DNA from 2 places in the Agarivorans albus genome. Region 2 is predicted to be linked to the other one. Evidence: predicted binding sites of a transcription regulator. Region 2 holds the regulator's gene; the other holds the start of a gene.
What was found. Region 2 encodes MetJ, which represses methionine synthesis genes. Its sites were predicted from a motif close to TAGACGTCTAGACGTCTA; they were not measured.
Positions count from the first base shown of each region.

Region 1 (10,091 bases), 1.5 Mb from region 2:
GCAGTATCAAAGTCTGCATCATGCAACATGATAAGAAACTCTTCGCCTCCATAGCGAAATACTCGGTCGTTAACGCGGGTGTTTTGTTGCAAAAAGTGGGTAAACCACACCAGTATTTGATCGCCTACATTATGGCCATGTTGATCATTAATGGCTTTAAAATGGTCTAAATCTAAAAGGATAATGCTAGCTTTTATGCCACTGCGTTTATGTTGTTGGGTAGCTTTTAGCAGTTCATCAAACAAGGCTCTACGGTTATAGCAACGTGTTAGGGAGTCTTTAAAAGCGAGTTCTTTGAGTTCGTTATTTTGTTTTACCAGTACCCGCGCCAAGCCCCATGCAAAGATGTGTGAAGCCACTACGCCAATACTAAAACGTATACCTTGATGAACACCTAAGTGATGAACACCAAGAATTATTGCCAGAATGCTTACAGCCAATACAAGGCGCTCTGCCATTTGCAGTGGTAAGTGGATAAAGCAGGCCAAAATTAATGCGGGAACAAAAAACTCGCCATGCATATTGGGTTGAGTCAGTGCTAATAAAACCGGGGGAATGGCTAGCAATAAGAACCATACGTCGGCAGTTTTGTAATGGTTGGATTCGGGTTTGGTGAATAAGAAGAATAGCGAAACTAAAATGGCCAAGGCGCAGGGTAGTACCACTAAGCCGTACCAAAATACCCCATTAACTAAATGAGTAATTGAAAAATAAGCACTAGGAATGAAACCTGCCAAATGCATGACAAGGCTCATTTTTCTTTCTGTAAACTCTGCTGGAGACCAGTCAGACACCATCGCAAAAACCTATGCCAAAAAGTTAAAATACGAGCTGGGGAGCTTTCCTTATGTTATTAAAAGTAAACTCTTTTTGGCGGATCCGTCAAATCAAATTGACGCTTTATTTATGCTTAAAGCTTAGTGCTCTGCTGCCTTTTAGTTGGCTGAGTGCTTGTTGTAAAATAAGTTCAACAAAATCTTTTAGCACTGTACTTGATTGAGCGTTTTTACTAAACGCTGCGTACATGGGACGCCATAAGGCTTGTTCAAATGACAATAAGTGCACAAATTGTTGCTGCGCATAATGTTCTACAGCCCAATAAGGCATCGCTGCCACTCCCATTCCTGCTGCGACCATTTGCAGTAACATGGCTGGGTTATCGGCGTGTTTCCATTGTTTTACGGCTACTTGGCTGGGCTGAAGAATGTAACGATATAAGTCTAAGCGTTGTGGCGTTACCGGGTAACTAATGATGGTCTCTTGGCTCAACTGGGAGGCTTTTATTGTCGCTTGGCTGCTTAAGCGGTGTTGAGGTGGGCAAATAAGTACCATTTCATATTCAAACAAAGGCTCAAAGTGGATTTGCTCCTCTGGGCTTACTTCAGACGTTAGCAGAATGTCAGCTTCCCCACGCTGTAACAAGGGCAGGCCGTTATAGTCTTTATCTTGGCAAAAATGGCTATTTACCTCTGGCCAAGTTTGCTGAAACCGCTGCAAAGCCGGCAATAACCATTGAAAACAAGCATGACAATCAACACTAATGTTTAAACGTGTTTGCTGTTGTTGGGCGGCGCTAAATTGTTGCTCGGTTTGTTCAATTAAAGGCAGCACTTGCTGGGCTAAACTAAGTAGTTGCTGGCCGTGTTGGGTGAGCTGCAAGGGCTGTTGCTTTCTTAACACCAGGTGACTATTGATGCGCTGTTCTAAGTCTTTTAGCTGGTGAGATAGCGCCGAATCTGTAATAAACAACTTGGCAGCCGCTGACTTTAAAGAAGAGCTAGCAGCAATCGCTTGAATACAACGTAAATGCTTTATCTCTAACATTTATCTGGCTAGCTCCTTTAAGTGTTTGGGCGAATTCGCAGCTTAGGCAGTTCAGGTTTGTTTGTACATATAAGTGCCAAGTTAGATGGCTAAACATGAATATTTTTCAATATAGAGAGGGAGAGCGCTTTAATTCTGTATGACCAGTTTTCACTGGATTAAGCAGAGTTGAGAGAAATTCAATTTAACTTGATGGCTTTTCAATTGTGTTGAGGCCTCGCTCTGGTCAATATGGGTTTATACATCTAGACGGCTAAAAGGATATTGATATGAGCACTACTCACGTATTGGGTTACCCAAGAATTGGTAAGCAACGAGAACTAAAATTTGCTTTAGAAAGCTACTGGCGTGGCGACTCTTCGCAGCAAGAGTTATTACAAGTTGGCAAAAATATTCGCCAACAAAACTGGCAAGCTCAAAAAGACAGTGGTCAAGCTTGGGTGACCGTAGGCGATTTTGCTTGGTACGACCAAGTACTAAATACCTCATTATTGTTAGGCAACCTGCCTAAGCGTCACCAGTCTGAGCAAATTAACCTAGATAGCATGTTTGCAATTGCTCGTGGCCAACAGGGCTGTGGCTGTAATCATGCGGCATCAGACATGAGCAAATGGTTTAATACTAATTACCATTACATTGTGCCGGAGTTTTCTGAAGACAGTGTATTTAGCCTACAGTGGCAGCAACTGTTTGATGAAATTCGCGAAGCATTTGAGCAAGGCCATGCAGTTAAGCCAGTTATTTTGGGGCCTGTTTCTTACCTGTATCTAGGTAAAAATGACGACCAAGCAGCCAGTAATTTTGACCGTTTGTCGTTATTGCCACAGTTGTTAACGGTTTACCGCGAGATCTTCCAAGCTATTGCTGATTTAGGTGTGGAGTGGGTTCAAGTGGATGAACCTATCTTGGGCCTAGAGCTCGATTCGCAATGGCAAGACGCATTATTAGCTGCTTATAAAACAAAGCTCAGCCCCACTAAGTTACTTTTGACCAGCTATTTTGCAGATGTGTTAGACAATGCCGAGGTGATTAAGCAATTGGCGGTAGACGGGCTGCATTTAGATTTATCTGCCGCTCCACAACAGCTTGAGCAAGTACTAACTTGGTTACCTGAAGCGTGGGTACTGTCTGCCGGTGTGATTAATGGTCGCAATGTATGGCGAGCGAATTTGCCAGAGATTATCGAAAACTACAGCTCACTTAAAGTTCGTTTAGGCGAGCGCTTGTGGCTTGCCTCGTCTTGTTCTTTGTTGCACAGCCCGCTTGATCTAGAGAGTGAAACGGACTTAGGTGATGCTAAGTATCGTTTGGCTTTTGCGGAGCAAAAACTATCTGAACTGCAAATACTTGATGAAGCGCTAAATGGTGAAGCTGACGCCCTGCGGCTATCTCGCCAATACAGTGCCGCTTTGCAAAACCTTAACAAGAAAAACAACTCCAGCTTGCAGCAGCGAATTAGCGCCTTAACCCCGGCTGAGCGTGAGCGTACTTTAAGCTTTGAACAGCGCCAAGAGATTCAGCAGAAAAGTTTGCAATTGCCACCCTTGCCAACCACTACTATTGGTTCATTTCCACAAACCAATGAAATTCGCCGTCAGCGTCGCGAATATAAGGCGGGGCAACTAAGCCAAGCTGATTATGATGCTGCGCTTGCTCAACATATAAAGGATGCCATTGAGCGTCAAGAGCGCTTAGATTTGGATGTGTTAGTGCATGGTGAAGCCGAACGTAACGACATGGTTGAGTATTTTGCCGAGCTATTAGATGGCTTTATTGCTAGCCGCTTTGGTTGGGTGCAGAGTTATGGTTCGCGTTGTGTAAAACCAGCAATTATTGTAGATGACATCGAGCGCGCTAAACCTCTTACTATTGAATGGAGCAGTTATGCGCAATCCTTAACTAACAAGCCGGTAAAAGGCATGTTAACTGGCCCGGTGACTATTTTGACTTGGAGCTTCGCCCGAGAGGATATTAGCCGCGCCCAAATCGCCGAGCAAATCGCTATCGCGCTTAATGACGAAGTGGCCGAGCTGCAACAAGCGGGTATTCAAGTTATTCAAATTGATGAACCTGCTATTCGCGAAGGTATGCCGCTTAAACGCAGCCAATGGGATGATTATTTAAACTGGGCGGTATCGGCCTTTAAGTTATCAGCCGCTAGCGCCAAGCCAGAAACGCAGATCCATACTCACATGTGTTACAGCGAGTTTAATGACATTATGCCGGCGGTTGCCGCATTGGATGCCGACGTATTAACCATTGAGACTTCTCGTTCGGCGATGAGTTTGTTGCAGGCCTTTGAGCACTTTGAGTATCCAAATGAAATTGGCCCAGGTGTTTACGACATTCACTCGCCTAACATTCCTAGCATCGATGATATTAAAGCGTTGATTGATAAAGCAGCACAATGGATCCCATTGCAACGTTTGTGGGTAAACCCAGATTGTGGCTTGAAAACCCGTAATTGGCAGGAAACTGAGGCAGCCTTAAACAACATGGTATTAGCAACCAAAGAGCTACGTGCTAGCTTTAGCTAAATTTAACCAGCAATAGCCCCTTTAATTAAGGGGCTATTTCGCCAATGACTTCGTTTTAATTAGCGCCTACACTAGAAATTACCCAGTTGTTTTGAGAGTTTCTATGCCAAAGGCAAAGTTCGTCTCTGGTGATATTTTTCGCCATATCGTTGTTATGTCCTCCACCAATGCCATTGGCTTAACTGCTTTATTTTTGGTTGATTTAGCCGATCTGTTTTTTATTAGCTTGCTGGGTGAGGCTGAGCTTGCTGCAGCGGTAGGCTACGCCGGAACCATCGCATTTTTTACCACTTCAATTTCTATTGGCTTATCGATTGCGATGACCGCCTTGGTGTCAAAAGCGATTGGCCAGCAAGATAAAGCGCGGGCTAAGCAGTTAGTCACCAATATCTTATTTACTGGTTTTTTAATTAGCGCTGCTTTTGCCGCTTTGGCTTGGTATTTTGCTCCAGAGCTGTTGAGCTTGATTGGCGCTAAGGCCAGAACCCATGAACTTGCGGTGCAGTATTTAAGAATCTTGCTGCCTTCGCTACCGATTCTTGGGTTGGCCATGAGTGGTGGCGCTGCACTGCGCTCGGTAGGTGATGCAAAACGGGCGATGTGGTCTACCTTGGCTGGCGGCGGCGTAAATGCGGTACTCGACCCTATATTCATATTTGCGCTTGGACTTGGATTACCTGGTGCCGCTATTGCCTCGGTTATTGCGCGCTTTGTGGTTGCGGGTGTTGCCTTGTCTGGAGTGGTCTACAAGCACCAGTTGTTTGCTGGCTTTAGTTTGCAAAAGTGGTTGGAAGATCTGCGCGCTATCTTAAAGGTGGCCGCTCCTGCCATGATGACCAATGTAGCCACCCCTTTAGGCAATGCTTATGTTACTGCTTCTATTGCTATTTTTGGTGATGCCTACGTAGCGGGTTGGGCTGTGGTTGGACGTATAATGCCGGTGGCATTTGGCATGATATTCTCGTTATCTGGCGCCATTGGCCCTATTGTTGGCCAAAACTTTGGTGCAAATAATTACGCTAGAGTACATGAGGCCTTAAGCAAAGCGCTTTGGTTTAACGGTGGGTTTGTTGTTGCTGTGTCGTTAATTCTACTGTTAGGGCAAAACGTCATTGTGGATGTGTTTGGTGTGGGTGGCGAAGCGGCCACTGTTATTGGTTTCTTCTGTACCTGGATAAGCTTTAGCTTTGTATTTAATGGGGCGATGTTTGTGGCTAATGCTGCCTTTAATAATCTTGGTTACCCAAGCACCTCTACCATGCTTAATTTTGGCAAAGCAACTTTAGGCACAATCCCTTTTGTTTATCTAGGTGGACAGTGGTTTGGGCCGCTGGGCGTGTTGGGTGGTCAAGCAGTAGGAACGGTTGTATTTGGATTATTGGCGCTGCGAATGGCTTTTTATATTGTGGCTAGAGTCACCAATAAGCATCAACGTCAATTGGCCGAGCAAGAACAGCCATTAGAGCCCAGTGTGCCGCTTACGCCATTTTGTTCTAGTCGCGCTTATATGTGTGCGGAAGCTGATTTGGAGGATACAGTGTCTTCTAAAGATACAGCAGCTGCTAAATCTTAAGCCACAGACAAGGGGCTTACATCAAATCGGTCGCCGAGTAAGTTTAGTAAGTCGGCTTGGCCGGCTATCACGGCAACAATAATTTTTCCCTGCTTGTGTTTGCTGGGGATCACCACTCTGCCTTGGCAATTCACAACTTGATCTTTTAACAGCATAGATTGCAGCTGATAAGGGTTGTCGCTTGGGTAAAAAAGCACGGTAACATCACTTAGGCCAACAGATTGAGTTTTCATGATGAGTCCTTCCAATTGTGTTTTGCCTCAATATAACGTTAGCACTGGCCGATTAGATCACTAGCTTTTCTGGGTAAGGCAGAAGGACTTGCTGTAAACAATCGTTGACTTCTTATTTCCTGTCGCTAATCTGACTGAAAATAAAAGGAATACCGATGATTAAACCAATCCAAGCCAAGATGCTAATGTTTGATTTAGACGACACCTTAGTGGATGACGGAATTGCTACCGAAACCGCCGCTAAAGCTTTGTTTGGTAAATATAGGCCCTCGCAAGCTGATGACGCCCTAAGTCATTGGAAGCGTGCGCTAAAACTTCATTATCCAGCTTTTTTACAAGGTAAACTTAGCGCCGCTGAAATGCGCCAAGCCCGCGCGCGCGAAGCTTTGCAAGATAAGAGCTTAAGTGCTGATGCTGCTGAGCAGGCTTTCGAATATTTCATGCAGCAATATATCGATGCAACAGTGTTGTACGGCGATACCTTGGCTTGTTTAGATCAGCTTAAGCAACAAGGTTGGCGCCTGGCATTAGTATCTAATGGGCCAGAAGATATGCAACAGCGAAAAGTACGTGCAGCTGGCTTGCTCGATTATTTTGAGTTTGTTCTAACCGCAGAAGCGGCTGGCGTTGCTAAGCCTAAAGCAGAGATTTTTCAGCAAGCCGCGCAATTGGCCAAGCTTGAGCTTAGCCAATGTTGTTATGTGGGAGACAACTTGGTGAATGATGCTCAAGGCTCCAGTGCCGCAGGGATGAGCAGTGTGTGGCTACAAAGAAGCAAGAGCTGTGAACCTGAATATCAGCCATTGGAAAATGTAAACTGGACAATAGCCTCACTAAATCAATTACATCAGTGCATTGGTTTAGCATAAACGTGTTGGTTGGCGGTTTTAAAGGAGCAGTGAAAGCAGTATGGCAATAGTTGGTTTATGGGACTGGTTGGCCGATAGCTTACGTTTTTACCGTCAGCATTTTACTCAATTGGCATTAATGGTTTTGCCCTTTGCTGTTCCTTTTGCCGCACTGCAAAGCCAATATGTTCAAAACCCTAGCGAGCCTTCTACCGCAAATTATTGGATGTTTGTGATAATAGGTTTGTTAATGCAGCCTGTTTATCAAGGTGCAATCATCTTGTACATGCGCGCCCAGTTTAAACAGCAACCTTGGTCAATCGCTCGCTGCTTTCAAGCGTCGCTAAGTATTTGGCCTTTGTTATTTACGGTAGTGGCAATTTGTTTTGCTTTGGTAATGCTTGGCCTGAGCTTTTTTGTGTTGCCTGGTATTGTTATCGCCAGTCGATTGTTGGTGGCAGATTTACATTGTGTACTAAACAAAAGCAGTCCCGTGGAAGCAATTAGCGCAAGTTGGCGGCAAACCGAAGCCTATAAGTGGCCTTTGCTAGCGGGTGTGATAGTGGTTGCAGGGGTTACCATGATACCGGTTTGGGCTGTGCATCATTGGTTATTAGACATTAACGCCAATGGCATATGGGTGTTTGCTAATCGAGTGTTTGGGCAAGTGCTCGAAGCTTTCTTTTTAGTATTTGCTTACCGTGCTTATAGCGCGATGAATGCCAGTGCAGAGTAGTTTAGCTATTTACCAAGCTGCTTATTCTTTTAAAGTGCTTATGTAAACTAGCCATCCGCCTAGCGGGGTAGGTGATTAGGCCGCGGTAAACTGTTGTTGCTTAGCTTGCAATTGGTAGCCTGCTGACGCTAAGCGTTGGCTCAATTGGCTCTGATTTAGCTCGTAAAATCTGCATAGTTCAGTAAAGCTAGAGAACTCATTCCTAATTTGCATGTTTACAATGCTTACCAAAATATTGATATCCATTTGTTGAACACGTTGTTGGTCTAACATGCATACTCCTTGGCTGGTTGAGGGCGGTTGAAGCCCCATTTGGTCCATGCTTTTTCGTGAAAGAAGTAAGCCACACTGTTTACTGCTGGCTCTACTATGGCTACCAAACCGCCAATCATCATGTCACCAGTTAACAACCAAGTGACCAAAAAAGCGATAGTGAAATGCATGCTGGCAAAAGTTAATGTTTTAATCATAATGTTGTCCTCGTTTATTTCTATATCTAAATGATAATCATTATCATTTACTTTGCAAGTTATTTTTGTGCTTTTTTTATTCGACAGTTGATTGGAAGGTTGGAAGGCAAAAATTTAAAGCTGGCTAGGGAAGTAGCTAAATGCGCCAGTCACTTCTAAAAATGAACAGACACTTGTTGTGCTTTATCTCGTTGCAATTAGCGCGGCTGAACAGTTTTTTTACTAATAAAACCACAAACCTGTATCTCGTTTGCTTGTGTTAGCTGGCCAATCTAAAAGCGCGCTAAGCTGCTTAGTTGTTATATACTTAGGCTATTGTTAAGCGCCTAATAGTAAAGATAAGGCTGTATCAGGGATGAGCTATGTTTCGACGTTTTAGTATTTTTTGGGGGCTGCTGCTTGTAGTAGGTTGTTCAAGCGTAATTGTTAATCAGTTTGATCAACACTTTGGCGAAGCCTCGGTACAAACGCGAGTTTTTTCAGAGAGCCATCCTCCTGCTGCAGAGTTCCTTGCAGAGGTAAAGCCAATTTTAGACCAGCGTTGTGTGATGTGTCATGCCTGTTACGACGCGCCTTGCCAGTTAAAACTTACTTCTGCAGCCGGGATTGACCGCGGTGTAACTACTGAGCGCGTGTACAATGCCAGCAGAGTGACTGCCGCTCCAACCACCCGCCTATATACCGACGCTAAGTCTACGCAAATGTGGCGTCAGAAAGGTTTTAACCCGGTATTAAATGAGCGTATTCAAAGCGAACAAGCGAATTTAGAAGCGGGGGTAATGTACCAAGCCTTAAAACAAAAGCGCGATTACCTAGACCCCGGTAACGAGATCCTAGATCCCGAGGCCTTTGATTTTGCTTTAGATCGAGCCCAGCAGTGTGTTGGTATTGAAGGCTACGCTAAGGTGCAGGCTTCACATCCTGAATGGGGAATGCCCTATGGGCTGCCGGCAATTAGCGATGCCGAGTTTGATACGTTAACTGCTTGGCTAGCTAGCGGCGCGCCGATGGCCGATGACTTAAGCGCACATAATCAGCTTGCTGAGCAGGTTGCTTATTGGGAGGCTTTTCTAAACGGTGACTCGCTCAAACAGCAGTTAATGGCGCGTTATATTTATGAACACCTGTTCATTACTCATTTGTATTTTGGTGATGACCCAAATACTCGCCCTGCATTTTTTAAACTGGTGCGCTCTCGAACCGCCCCAGGTACACCCATTGATGAAATAGCAACCCGTCGTCCTTACGATGACCCAGATGTAAGCCGCGTGTATTACCGCTTGGCTCCAGAGCGCGAAACCATTGTGGTGAAAACCCATATTCCTTATCGTTTAGACAAGGCTCGCCAGCAGCGTTGGACCGAGTGGTTTTTAGGTGACGATACCAAGGTAGACAGCTTACCGAGTTACGAGCCTAGAGTGGCGGGTAATCCTTTTGTGGCTTTTCAGGATCTTACTGTGAACGGTCGTTATCGTTTTATGTTGGATGATGCTGAGACCTTTATTATGGGCTTTATGAAAGGGCCTGTTTGTCGCGGGCAGGTGGCTTTAAATGTTATTCAAGACCACTTCTGGGTATATTTCGCCAACCCTGATAATCGCTATGAACAAGAGCAAGCTGAGTTCTTAGTTGAACAGAGCGACCACTTAAGAATGCCATCGGTTGAGCAAAGTAATGTTCTGCCAATTAGTGCTTGGCTTAATTACTCTAAGCGTCACCGCAAATTTATGGATGCCAGTATCGACCATGTGAATCAATGGCTGAGTAAAGACAGCTCGATACTCAATTTAGATTTACTGTGGGATGGTGACGGGGTAAACCAAAATGCCGCACTTACCATTTTCCGTCACTTTGACAGTGCCAGCGTTGT
Region 1 is NZ_AP023032.1:3,709,219-3,719,309, reverse strand. It holds gene K5620_RS16905 (GGDEF domain-containing protein) at 1-755, opposite strand, end outside; gene K5620_RS16900 (LysR substrate-binding domain-containing protein) at 901-1,824, opposite strand; gene metE (5-methyltetrahydropteroyltriglutamate--homocysteine S-methyltransferase) at 2,094-4,361, shown strand; gene K5620_RS16890 (MATE family efflux transporter) at 4,465-5,934, shown strand; gene K5620_RS16885 (DUF2375 family protein) at 5,931-6,167, opposite strand; gene K5620_RS16880 (HAD family hydrolase) at 6,323-7,036, shown strand; gene K5620_RS16875 (YciC family protein) at 7,077-7,751, shown strand; gene K5620_RS16870 (DUF4250 domain-containing protein) at 7,827-8,024, opposite strand; gene K5620_RS16865 (DUF2061 domain-containing protein) at 8,018-8,221, opposite strand; gene K5620_RS16860 (fatty acid cis/trans isomerase) at 8,584-10,091, shown strand, end outside.
Region 1: a site for MetJ is predicted at 2,063-2,080, ahead of metE (5-methyltetrahydropteroyltriglutamate--homocysteine S-methyltransferase). Genes of this name have one in related genera too.

Region 2 (10,091 bases):
AAAACGTTCGGTGTCGTTTAACCCAGAGTTAATCGCATAAACCGGCACTTTAAAGCGCTCGGCAAAGCGCGCTAAGGTTTGTGGCGTTAAGCCAATTTCGGGCACCAATACTAAGGCTTGTTTACCTTTAGCAAGCACTTCGGCAATAATATTTAAATACACCTCGGTTTTGCCCGACCCGGTAATACCCTCGATAAGAAAGGCCTGAAAACTGCCAATGCTTTGATTGACTGCCGCCACTGCAATGGCTTGTTCTGCATTAAGCTTCAGCGAGGCTTGGTTGTTGGTATCGCTTTTCGACCACAGCGCTGGTGCGGGCGTAATCTCATGTTTTTCGATAAAACCTTTATCTACTAGCGCTTTAATGGCAGTACGGGATAATTCTTGTTGCTTGCATTGTTCGTCACTCAGCTGGCCATCTTCTTGCTGTTGCAAGCTGCCTAATACAACCCCTTGCTTGGGGGCGCGGGTAAAGTTAGCTAGATCGGCCGCTTTGCCTTGCTCGCTTAAACGCCACACAACAATGCTTTTAGCTTTGGCTGGCTCACCTTTGCGTAAAAGTGCCGGCAAGGCTTGGCTGATAACATCTCCTAAGCTGTGGTGATAATAAGAGCTAGCCCAATTAAGTAGCTTAAATAGGCTTTCTGGTAATAATGCTTGTTGATCGAGTGATTCACTAAATGGTTTGAGTTTATCTTCGGCAATGTCGCTATCGCTGGGGTGTTCTATTACCAAACCCACTTTTTCGCCTTTACCAAAAGGCACCTTTACCCGAGTACCAATGGCTGGCATGGGGGTGTTTGCTGGCACGCTGTAATCAAAAAGGCGACGCAGGGGAATAGCTAAGGCAACACGAACAATCGACACTAATGAATAAACTCAAGCAAAAAACCTGTCTCATTCTACTGGCAGAGCACCTTGCGGAGCAAATCAAGCGTTTGGCGAATTTTTGCCCGCTTTTTGTTGTTGGGTGCTTGCTATGCTAGGTGGCTTCTTATATGATCCGCCACCTAAAATTTATAGGCTCTGATAGAGTTGCTTTCGTATGGTGTTTGGTGTCAATTGTGGCGACCAGATGGCGATACGGCCCAAGTATTGAGGTAATCCATGAAAACTGATATCCACCCAACTTACGAAGTACTTACTGCTACTTGTTCTTGCGGTAACGTAATCGAAACTAAATCTACTCGCACTGGCGCAATGTTCCTAGACGTATGTGACAAATGTCACCCGTTCTACACTGGTAAGCAACGTAACGTTGATACCGGTGGTCGTGTTGATCGTTTCAACAAGAAATTCGCTGTATTGGGCAAAAAATAAGCCAGCCTTATTTTCGCTACACAGCAAACAAAAAGCGCCTAAGGGCGCTTTTTTTGTGTCTGGGGCTTAATAGTTTTTAGATTAAGCTAAATTGCTTTTTAGTTAGAAGTTTACCTTCATGGAATACTTCAAATAACCAGTCACCAGTAACAGCTTCCCATTTTTCTTCGATGAAGTAGAAATGACAATTACTCGTTGTCCCGTTTTTTAGTTTTAGCGTTTTACTGTATGACATCGAAGTATAGATTTTCCCGTCATCATCTATCATTTCAGGGCTGGTAATCGATTTAGTTACTTCAACCTTTTTTTGTCCAGCTTTTACTTCAAAACAATAACCAAAAGTTGTACCCACTTGAGCTGCTATCTCAGTTGTTTGCTTAGTGACTTTTCCACTCTTACCCGTTAGTACCGAATCGTTTGGCGTATTGCTTGCTGAGTATTCTCCTGTGAGACTTGATTGCCCGTAAATCCCGTAGTCGAGAATTGTTGAAGTTACTTCGGTATTTGATTCAGTACTGGCACATCCTGCTAATAGAATTAGCGCAGCTGTGTATAGCTTTTTCATGATCATCCTTGACGTTATTAACTGACTTAAAATAGAAATTTTTTTGAGGATGATAACTAACTAAACTAGAAAGTCGATTGCTTAATGTTTTGCTGAGCTTATTTTCTTTCGAAGTTAGACATACGCAGCTGAACTCATTAGCAAACGCAGTACAAACTTTCACTTCATATTTAGTGTCTCCTGAGTGTTCAGATAATGCGGGGCAACCTTTCTTTTGCTTCATTTTCTTTGGTTGTTCAAAGAAAATGACGTCGCAGTTAGGCGAAACGGGAGCGTTTAGCTAACAGATGAGAAATAAAGCAAATGGAGGCAAGCGTAGCCTTAGGTAAGATAAAGCAACAAAAGCCGCTTAATCAGCGGCTTCGTTTTATCAATTAGTACTTAGTTGTTGGCTTCTTCTCTCTGCTCTAAAGAGTGAGCTTTACCCAAAGTCCAAGTGTCATAATCTCGCAGCAAATAGAGAGCTAAGCATGCAGCGAGCATTGGCCAAGCAGCAAAGAACAATAAGTTATTAAATGGGTCTAGATACTTAGCAAATGAAGAAAATGTTGAACCAGCATGCAGTACCAATACTGCAAGGTAGGTGATGTTTTTCCATAAACCTAAGGTAAAGGCTGCGATAAAGGCCAGTTGTGCAAGCCCCATGGCAATAAGTGTATTGGTGGTTAAATTTAATCCGTAAAAGCCAGAGAACACTTTTATTGCATGCTCTGGCACAAGTACTTTATCTAAGGCCCATATTGTAAACACGAGGGCAATGCTTAGCCTTAAACATAAAAGACCAAGCGATAGTTTTGAGGCTAACTGAGGAGGGTACGACGTTTTCATCCTTTTACCTATTTTAAGTTAAGAGCCTGTTTACAGACCGGTAAGCCCTCAATTTGATTACAGTTTATGAGTAAAAGTTGGTGAAAATAATTTGTCGTACGCTGGGTTTAGGCAACAAAAAAGCCGCTCAATGAGCGGCTTCCTAGTTTCTTATTCTTCTTTATCCAATTCCGCTTGGGCGGCTTTCTCTAAGGCCGGGTCGGGCTTGTCTTTTTGCAAGTCGGCGTCGTCGGGGAGCGGCTGGCCTGTGTAGGCGTGCAAAAATGCTTCGCAAAGTAGCTCACTGTTGGTGGCGTGGCGTAGGTTATTTATTTGTCTACGGGTTCGCTCATCGGTCAATATCTTTAGCACTTTTAGTGGGATAGATACTGTGATTTTTTTTACTTGTTCGCTTTTTTTACCGTGCTCAGCGTAAGGGCTGATCCACTCACCATTCCAATCTGTAGACATTCTGCAATACACACCAAACTAAAGAGACCCTATTGTAACGGGGGAAATGCGACTTAGCAATCCAACAGCAAAGACATTTAGACGTCTAGAAGTGTTGACGTCTTTTTTGCTAGTGGTAAAGTGGCAGGATAAATTGAGGGAGTAAATCAGCAATGTCTTTAAAAGATCTACAAGCGGCTACTATAGCAGTGCGCAGCGGTATTGAAAGTGATACCCAACACGGTGCGGTAGTACCGCCTATTTATTTGTCGAGTAACTACAGCTTTGCTGATTTTAACCAAAAACGCCAGTTTGATTACAGCCGTTCAGGTAACCCTACTCGCCACATTTTAGCCGAGGCGATTGCCGATTTAGAACATGGCGCTGGTGCGGTAATTACTAACACCGGTATGTCGGCGGTTAACCTTGTTACTGCCTTGCTTGAGCCTGGCGATTTATTGGTTGCGCCGCATGATTGTTACGGTGGTAGCTACCGTTTATTCGACAGCCTAGCTAAAAAGAATGCCTTTGAAGTGGCTTTTGTTGATCAAAACGATGACGCAGCTCTAGCTCAGCTATTGGCTAAGAAGCCTAAATTGGTGTGGTTAGAGACCCCAAGTAACCCTTTGCTTCGAATTGTAGACATTAAAGCCATTGCCGAGCAAGCACATGCTGCTGGCACGTTGGTAGTGGTAGACAACACCTTTTTGTCGCCTGCCTTGCAAACGCCAATTTTGTTAGGTGCCGACATTGTGGTGCACTCGGCCACTAAATATATTAACGGCCACTCGGATGTGGTGGCCGGTATGGTGGTTGCAGCCAACGAAGAACTGGCCGAGCAATTGGCGTGGTGGGCAAACTGTTTAGGGTTAACGGGTTCTGCTTTTGATTCGTACCTTACTTTGCGAGGTTTGCGTACCCTTAAAGCACGTATGAATGTACACCAACAAAATGCCCAAGCCCTGGTGGAATGTTTGCAGCAACAAGAAGCGGTAGGCGCGATTTACTATCCTGGTTTACCAGAGCATCCTGGGCATGTTTTAGCGCAAAGCCAGCAAAAAGGCTTTGGTGCTATGTTCAGTTTTGAATTGAATTTAGAAGAAAGCCAAATGGTTAAGTTTTTAAAAAGCTTACAGTTGTTTTCTTTGGCGGAATCTTTAGGTGGCGTAGAGAGTCTAATTGCTCATCCGGCTACCATGACACACGCTGCGATGTCGGCGGAAGCGCTAGAAGAGGCTGGCATTTCTAATCAGTTATTGCGGGTATCGGTAGGCTTGGAAGATTCGCAAGATTTAGTTAATGATTTACAGCAGGCCTTTGCCCAACTGTAGTTTTACCAGCGTTGTAGAGAGGTAAGTCATGTCGGTAAATAGACATGTGCATAAATTTGGTGGCAGCAGCTTAGCTGATGCAGGGTGCTTTAAGCGGGTGGCGGCCATTGTGGCCGAGCATACCCAAGCACAGGATTTAATTGTGGTATCGGCAGCGGGTAAAACCACTAACCGTTTAATCAATATTATTGAGTTGGCTAAACAGGCCGATAATGCTGCAGCCGATGCGCTAACCGGTTTAATTGAATTCCAAAGCAAGTTGGTGAATGAGCTTCTTGATGAAGCCGCTGCCAAACTGATCCTAACAGCGCTTGATGGCGAACATCACCAAATCGCTAGTATTCTTGAAGGTGAGCTTACAGCCTTTACCTGTAATGAAGTATTGTCTTTTGGCGAGCGTTGGTCTGCACGTTTATTAGCTGCTTTGTTAAGTGCTCAAGATTGCCAAGCCGAGTGGTTAGATTCTCGCCAGTTTTTTAAAGCGGAGTTATCTACTCAACCGCAAGTAGATGTTGCGCAAAGTACACCGTTATTAGCTAAATGTTTAGCTGAAAAAGCCGCTTGCCGTATAGTGGTAACGGGGTTTATTTGTAGTGATAGTGAGCAGCGTACCGTGACTTTAGGTCGCAACGGCAGTGATTACTCGGCTACCGAGTTAGCCGCCTTGGCCGATGCAGTGTCTACTACGATTTGGAGTGATGTAGCTGGTATTTATAGTGCTGATCCACGTTTAGTGAAAGATGCGGTATTGCTCGAAAACCTTGCGTTGAATGAAGCTGCAGAATTATCGCGAATTGGTACCTCGGTATTGCATGCGCGCACCTTAGAGCCACTGGCGCGCTCTCGCCAAAAAGTGAACTTGCGTTGCAGCTACGCTCCCAACGATGGACAAACCTTAATTCACCGTAAGGGCGCAAACAGCCACAGCGCTAAAATTGTTACCTCGGTAGACAATGTGGTATTGCTGGAGCTTACTTTTACCGAAGATTTTTCTCACAATGCCACCGCGTTGTTAGAAGCTTTGGCCTGTAGCCATTTAGCACCTGCTACTCGCCATAAACATAGCGAAACCGGTTCTTTACGTATGGCTTACACCTGTGAGCTTGTGGATGAAGCCTTAGCAAAAATAGACCAACTGGCGAGCCAATTTCATATCCAAAAAATTGAACGTAGCGAAGGTTACAGTTTAGTGGCTCTAGTGGGTGCGGGCGTGTGTGATAACCCGCAGCAGTGTTACCAGTTTTTTCAGCATCTGGCTGAACAGCCATTAGAGTTTATTCACTCTAGTGCTGATAAATTAAGTTTGTGTGCGGTGGTGAGAAAAATCACCTTAGAGCCGCTATTAAAAGACTTGCATAGCCACTTATTCAAGCAAAAAACCAAGTTGGGTTTGGTGGTATTTGGTAAAGGTAACATCGGTAGCCAGTGGCTTGAGTTGTTTAGCCAGCAACAGGCTAAGTTGGAGCAGCAACATCAAATTGAGTTGTGTTTGGCGGGTGTGTTTTCTAGTAAAGCTGGCCATTTAGATTTTGCTGGCTTAGCGCTTGAGCAGCTAAACAGCAGTGAGGCCGATACTGCACTTATTTGGCCAGAGATATTTGATAAGCTAAAGCGTCATCCCTATGACGAGCTTGCTGTGTTAGACATTACCGCTAGTGAGGCATTAAGCGCTTATTATGGTGAGTTTGCTCGACATGGTTTCCACCTTATTACCACTAACAAGCATGCAGGGGCGAGTGAGCAAGCTAATTATTCAGCCTTGCAGCAGGCCTTTAGTGACCATGGTGCGCAATGGTTAAGCAACGCCACAGTAGGGGCGGGCTTGCCAGTGCAAAAAAGTATTCAAAGTTTGCGCGACTCTGGCGATGAGATTCATACTATCTCAGGAATATTTTCTGGTACCTTGAGTTGGTTGTTTCAACAGTACGACGGAACAGTGGCCTTTTCTGAATTGCTCGCCGATGCCTTAAATCAAGGTCTAACCGAGCCAGATCCTCGCGAGGATCTTTCTGGGAAAGATGTGCAGCGCAAGTTGCTTATTTTAGCTAGAGAGGCGGGGTTACAGTTGGAGCTAGCCGATATTGCGCTTAGCTCTTTAGTGCCAGAGCATTTAGCGGCCTTAACGGTAGAGCAGTTTTTAGACTCGATGAGCGAGCTAGACCAAAGCATGTTAGAAGCCTTTAATGACGCTAAACGTCAAGGCAAAGTGATTCGTTTTCTAGCCAAAGTGAATCAAAAGGGAGAGGCTGAAGTTGGCTTATCGGCAATTGATGCACTTCATCCTTTTGCTAACCTTAAACCTTGTGACAATGTGTTTGCCATTGAGAGCTTATGGTACAAGCAAAACCCTTTGGTGATTCAAGGGCCAGGCGCGGGCAGAGAAGTGACAGCAGGGGCTATTCAAGCTGATTTAGTTAGCCTTTGTAAAAGCCTTAAATAAGCTGATGTTGGATAAAAAAAGGCCTCTTAAACTAAGAGGCCAAATAGGATATTAAGGGTGTTTACAAACGCTTGAAGGTTGCTACCTTCACTCTAGTTTTAAGGGTTGCTAGAAAACCTTCCGCACAAGAAAAGGTGGCATGAAGCCACCCCTCAATTTTTACTCACACTTGCTTACCATCATTGTGCCAGCAGCTGACACAGGATCTGCATTGTCAATTTTAAGGCTATAAACGTACTTACCTGCTTCAGGAATCGTTACGTTCATTTCTTTACCAGAGCCTTCAATGCGTGATACTGGGAGTGTTGTTCCTAATACAACAGTTTGACTCGGAGTCGACACTTCGAAACGCTTAGTACTGTCGTCACTCCACTCAGCAACTGCGTATTTAAAGCCAAAGGCTGTATCACTAGGCTCATCAAATACCAATTGATAGAGGTTGTTACCTTTGTAGTTTAGTTTGTGAGAATCGACCGCAGCCCAGCCGTTGTGAGAACCACGAGCAAATACATCTTCGCCGATTGGCCCAACTTCACTTGAATCAGGTAGGGTACAATCTGCTAACTCGCCTTCTCCCACAATGCCGCCTGTATCTGGGCCTTCTGGAGAAGGATCTACAACTTCTAAGAAGCGAGACTCTAGGGCTCCTAATGTGATTTCATATTCACCAGAAGCTTGAGAAATAAGGGCATCGCTAACTAAGTCTTTCAGGTCGCCATTGCTACCAATTTGCGCATCGCTAACGGTAACAGTTTTGGCTGAAGTGCTAGTATTGGCTAGGAATAATACTACGTTATCTCCAGACAACTTGTGGTCAAAATAAACATTGACTGCTTCGTCGGTAACGATTGCAGTGCGTTCGCCTTTATATAAGGCTGGGTTTTCTGAACGAATTTGCATTAGCGTTGATATGTAGTCACGCAAATCTGCTTGCTCAGTATTAGCTGTAAATATATCACCGTTGGTTCGGGCGCCAGTTGGCAAGCCTTCAACTTTTCCGCTGTTTCGAGCTACGTGGTCATCACACAAACCAACTGCTGCACAGGTAGTGTTGTCTTCTTGGTCGGCAAAGCCAGGTACTTCATCGCCAATTTCTTCGCCATAGTAGAAAGTAATTGGTCCTGAATAGGCAGCCAAAAACGCATTTGCTGCTTTATGTCGTAACCAGTATTCTGATTCATTCGGTTCTGCGATGTTGCCGCGCTGTTGTAAGTCGCCTAAGCGAACTAAATCGTGGTTAGAGATAAAACCATTAGGAACGGCGTGTTCAGGGTAAGCAGAATGTGTGCTAAATACACTGGCTAGGTTGCCCGCGCTGTGATTATTGCCGCCACTTTCTTCCACAGCATAAGACTGAACAATGCGGTATCGACCTGGGAAATCAAAGGCTGAGCATAAACCGGGCTGTTCTGTTGTTCCATAAGCCTGTTCTGCAATTTCAGATTCACCTCTCCAGATTTCGGCAACTAGGTAGCCCATAGGATTAACAGTTTCGCCATTCATGGTGTAGGTGGTTGCTTTAGATGCATCTTCAACCGCTTTACGAATTTCGCCCCATGCACCAACAGGTACTTGATAAGCTTGGTCTAGACGCCAGCCATCGATACCCAGTTCTGTTACCCAGTAGCTAGCAACTTCTTTATAAAACTCAAGGGTATCGTTATCGGTACCTGGGTAGCTAACAGGGTTATCAGAGCCTGAAGGCGTTAAGCCATTTGGAGAAGGAGTTACATTGCCTTTATGGTGACCAAATACGCCATCAAAGATTACGTACATGCCACGCGCATGTGCTTCATTTACTAATGTGCGAGCTTGCTCTATGGTGCCAAAGTTAGGATCGATGGCGAAGTAATTACGGGTAAAGTAACCGGTAGCATCTAGCTTGCTATCGCCTTCTGAGTCAAAGATAGGCGTCATCCAAACGGCATTCATGCCTAAGCTTTGGATGTAATCAAGCGAGTCAATAATACCTTGCAGGTCACCTTTGTGGTGGCTAGTACCGTAACCGTCGTTGTAGTCGTGGTTTGAATCACCATCGATAAACGCTTCGGTCATCACTTGATAGATGCGCAGTTCTTTGGCTTTTTCATAAATTTCAGCATCACAAGCATAAGCTTGGTATTCATAATCAGGTGTTCCGCCGTTGCCGCCGCCATCACCGCCGCCACCGCCACAAGCACTTAAACCAAATACTACTGCCATTGAGATGGCGCTCTTGGACCAATTCATTATTCATCCTTGCTAAATACAACTTATATGAGCTCAGTTAATCACAGCGTCTGTAGACTAGATACTTGATAGCGTTTTCAGATTGATGGAAAATTGACCCAGCTCGCATCTTTCGTTTAATTGAGAATATTGTTTTTTTATGAAATGGTTTTCATTTTGATTATTCTGTTCAAGAAACGATTCATGGTTAAAAACTTGGTTTGTGAGGATTTGCATTGTTCGATTTGGGTTTTTTACTACTCACGGTATGATAGCCCTACAAATAGAAAGAAAGTGGCAGGTTTATGAGTGGCGTTAGGGCCCAGCAAAAAGAGAAAACACGTAGAGCAATTATTGATGCTGCGTTTAGTCAGCTAAGTGCTGAACGTGGTTTGTCGAGCTTAAGTTTGAGGGAAGTGGCTAGGGAAGCGGGTATTGCACCCACTTCTTTTTATCGTCACTTTTCCGATATGGAAGAACTGGGACTAACCTTAGTAGATGAAGGTGGATTAACCTTACGCCAGCTTATGCGCCAAGCGCGCCAGCGCATTATTGCCAGTGGTGGCAGTGTTATTGGCACCTCGGTAGAAACCTTTATGGAGTTTGTTTATAACAATCCTAATGTGTTTCGTTTGTTGCTGCGTGAGCGTTCAGGGACATCTCCGGCTTTTAGGGCCGCTGTGGCGCGGGAGATCGCCCATTTTATTGCCGAGCTTACCGACTATTTAGAGCTGCAATATCGCTGCCCGCGAGAGGATGCGCAAATGCAAGCCGAGGCAATGGTGATCATTGTTTTTAATGCTGGAGCATCTGCTTTAGATTTAGCCGAGTTTGATCGCCAATTGTTGGCCGATAAAACCATTAAACAGTTACGCATTGTTGCCAAGGGAGCGGCACTCTACAATCGCTCGGAAGCCTTAAGTTAAGAGGTGAATATGAAGGTAAGAAAATCGCTGCTATTGCTAGCTTT
Region 2 is NZ_AP023032.1:416,964-427,054, forward strand. It holds gene priA (primosomal protein N') at 1-867, opposite strand, end outside; gene rpmE (50S ribosomal protein L31) at 1,108-1,320, shown strand; gene K5620_RS01970 (DUF3859 domain-containing protein) at 1,397-1,885, opposite strand; gene K5620_RS01975 (hypothetical protein) at 2,267-2,635, opposite strand; gene metJ (met regulon transcriptional regulator MetJ) at 2,864-3,163, opposite strand; gene metB (cystathionine gamma-synthase) at 3,316-4,473, shown strand; gene metL (bifunctional aspartate kinase/homoserine dehydrogenase II) at 4,502-6,913, shown strand; gene K5620_RS01995 (alpha-amylase family glycosyl hydrolase) at 7,073-9,142, opposite strand; gene fabR (HTH-type transcriptional repressor FabR) at 9,427-10,047, shown strand; gene K5620_RS02005 (DUF1422 family protein) at 10,057-10,091, shown strand, end outside.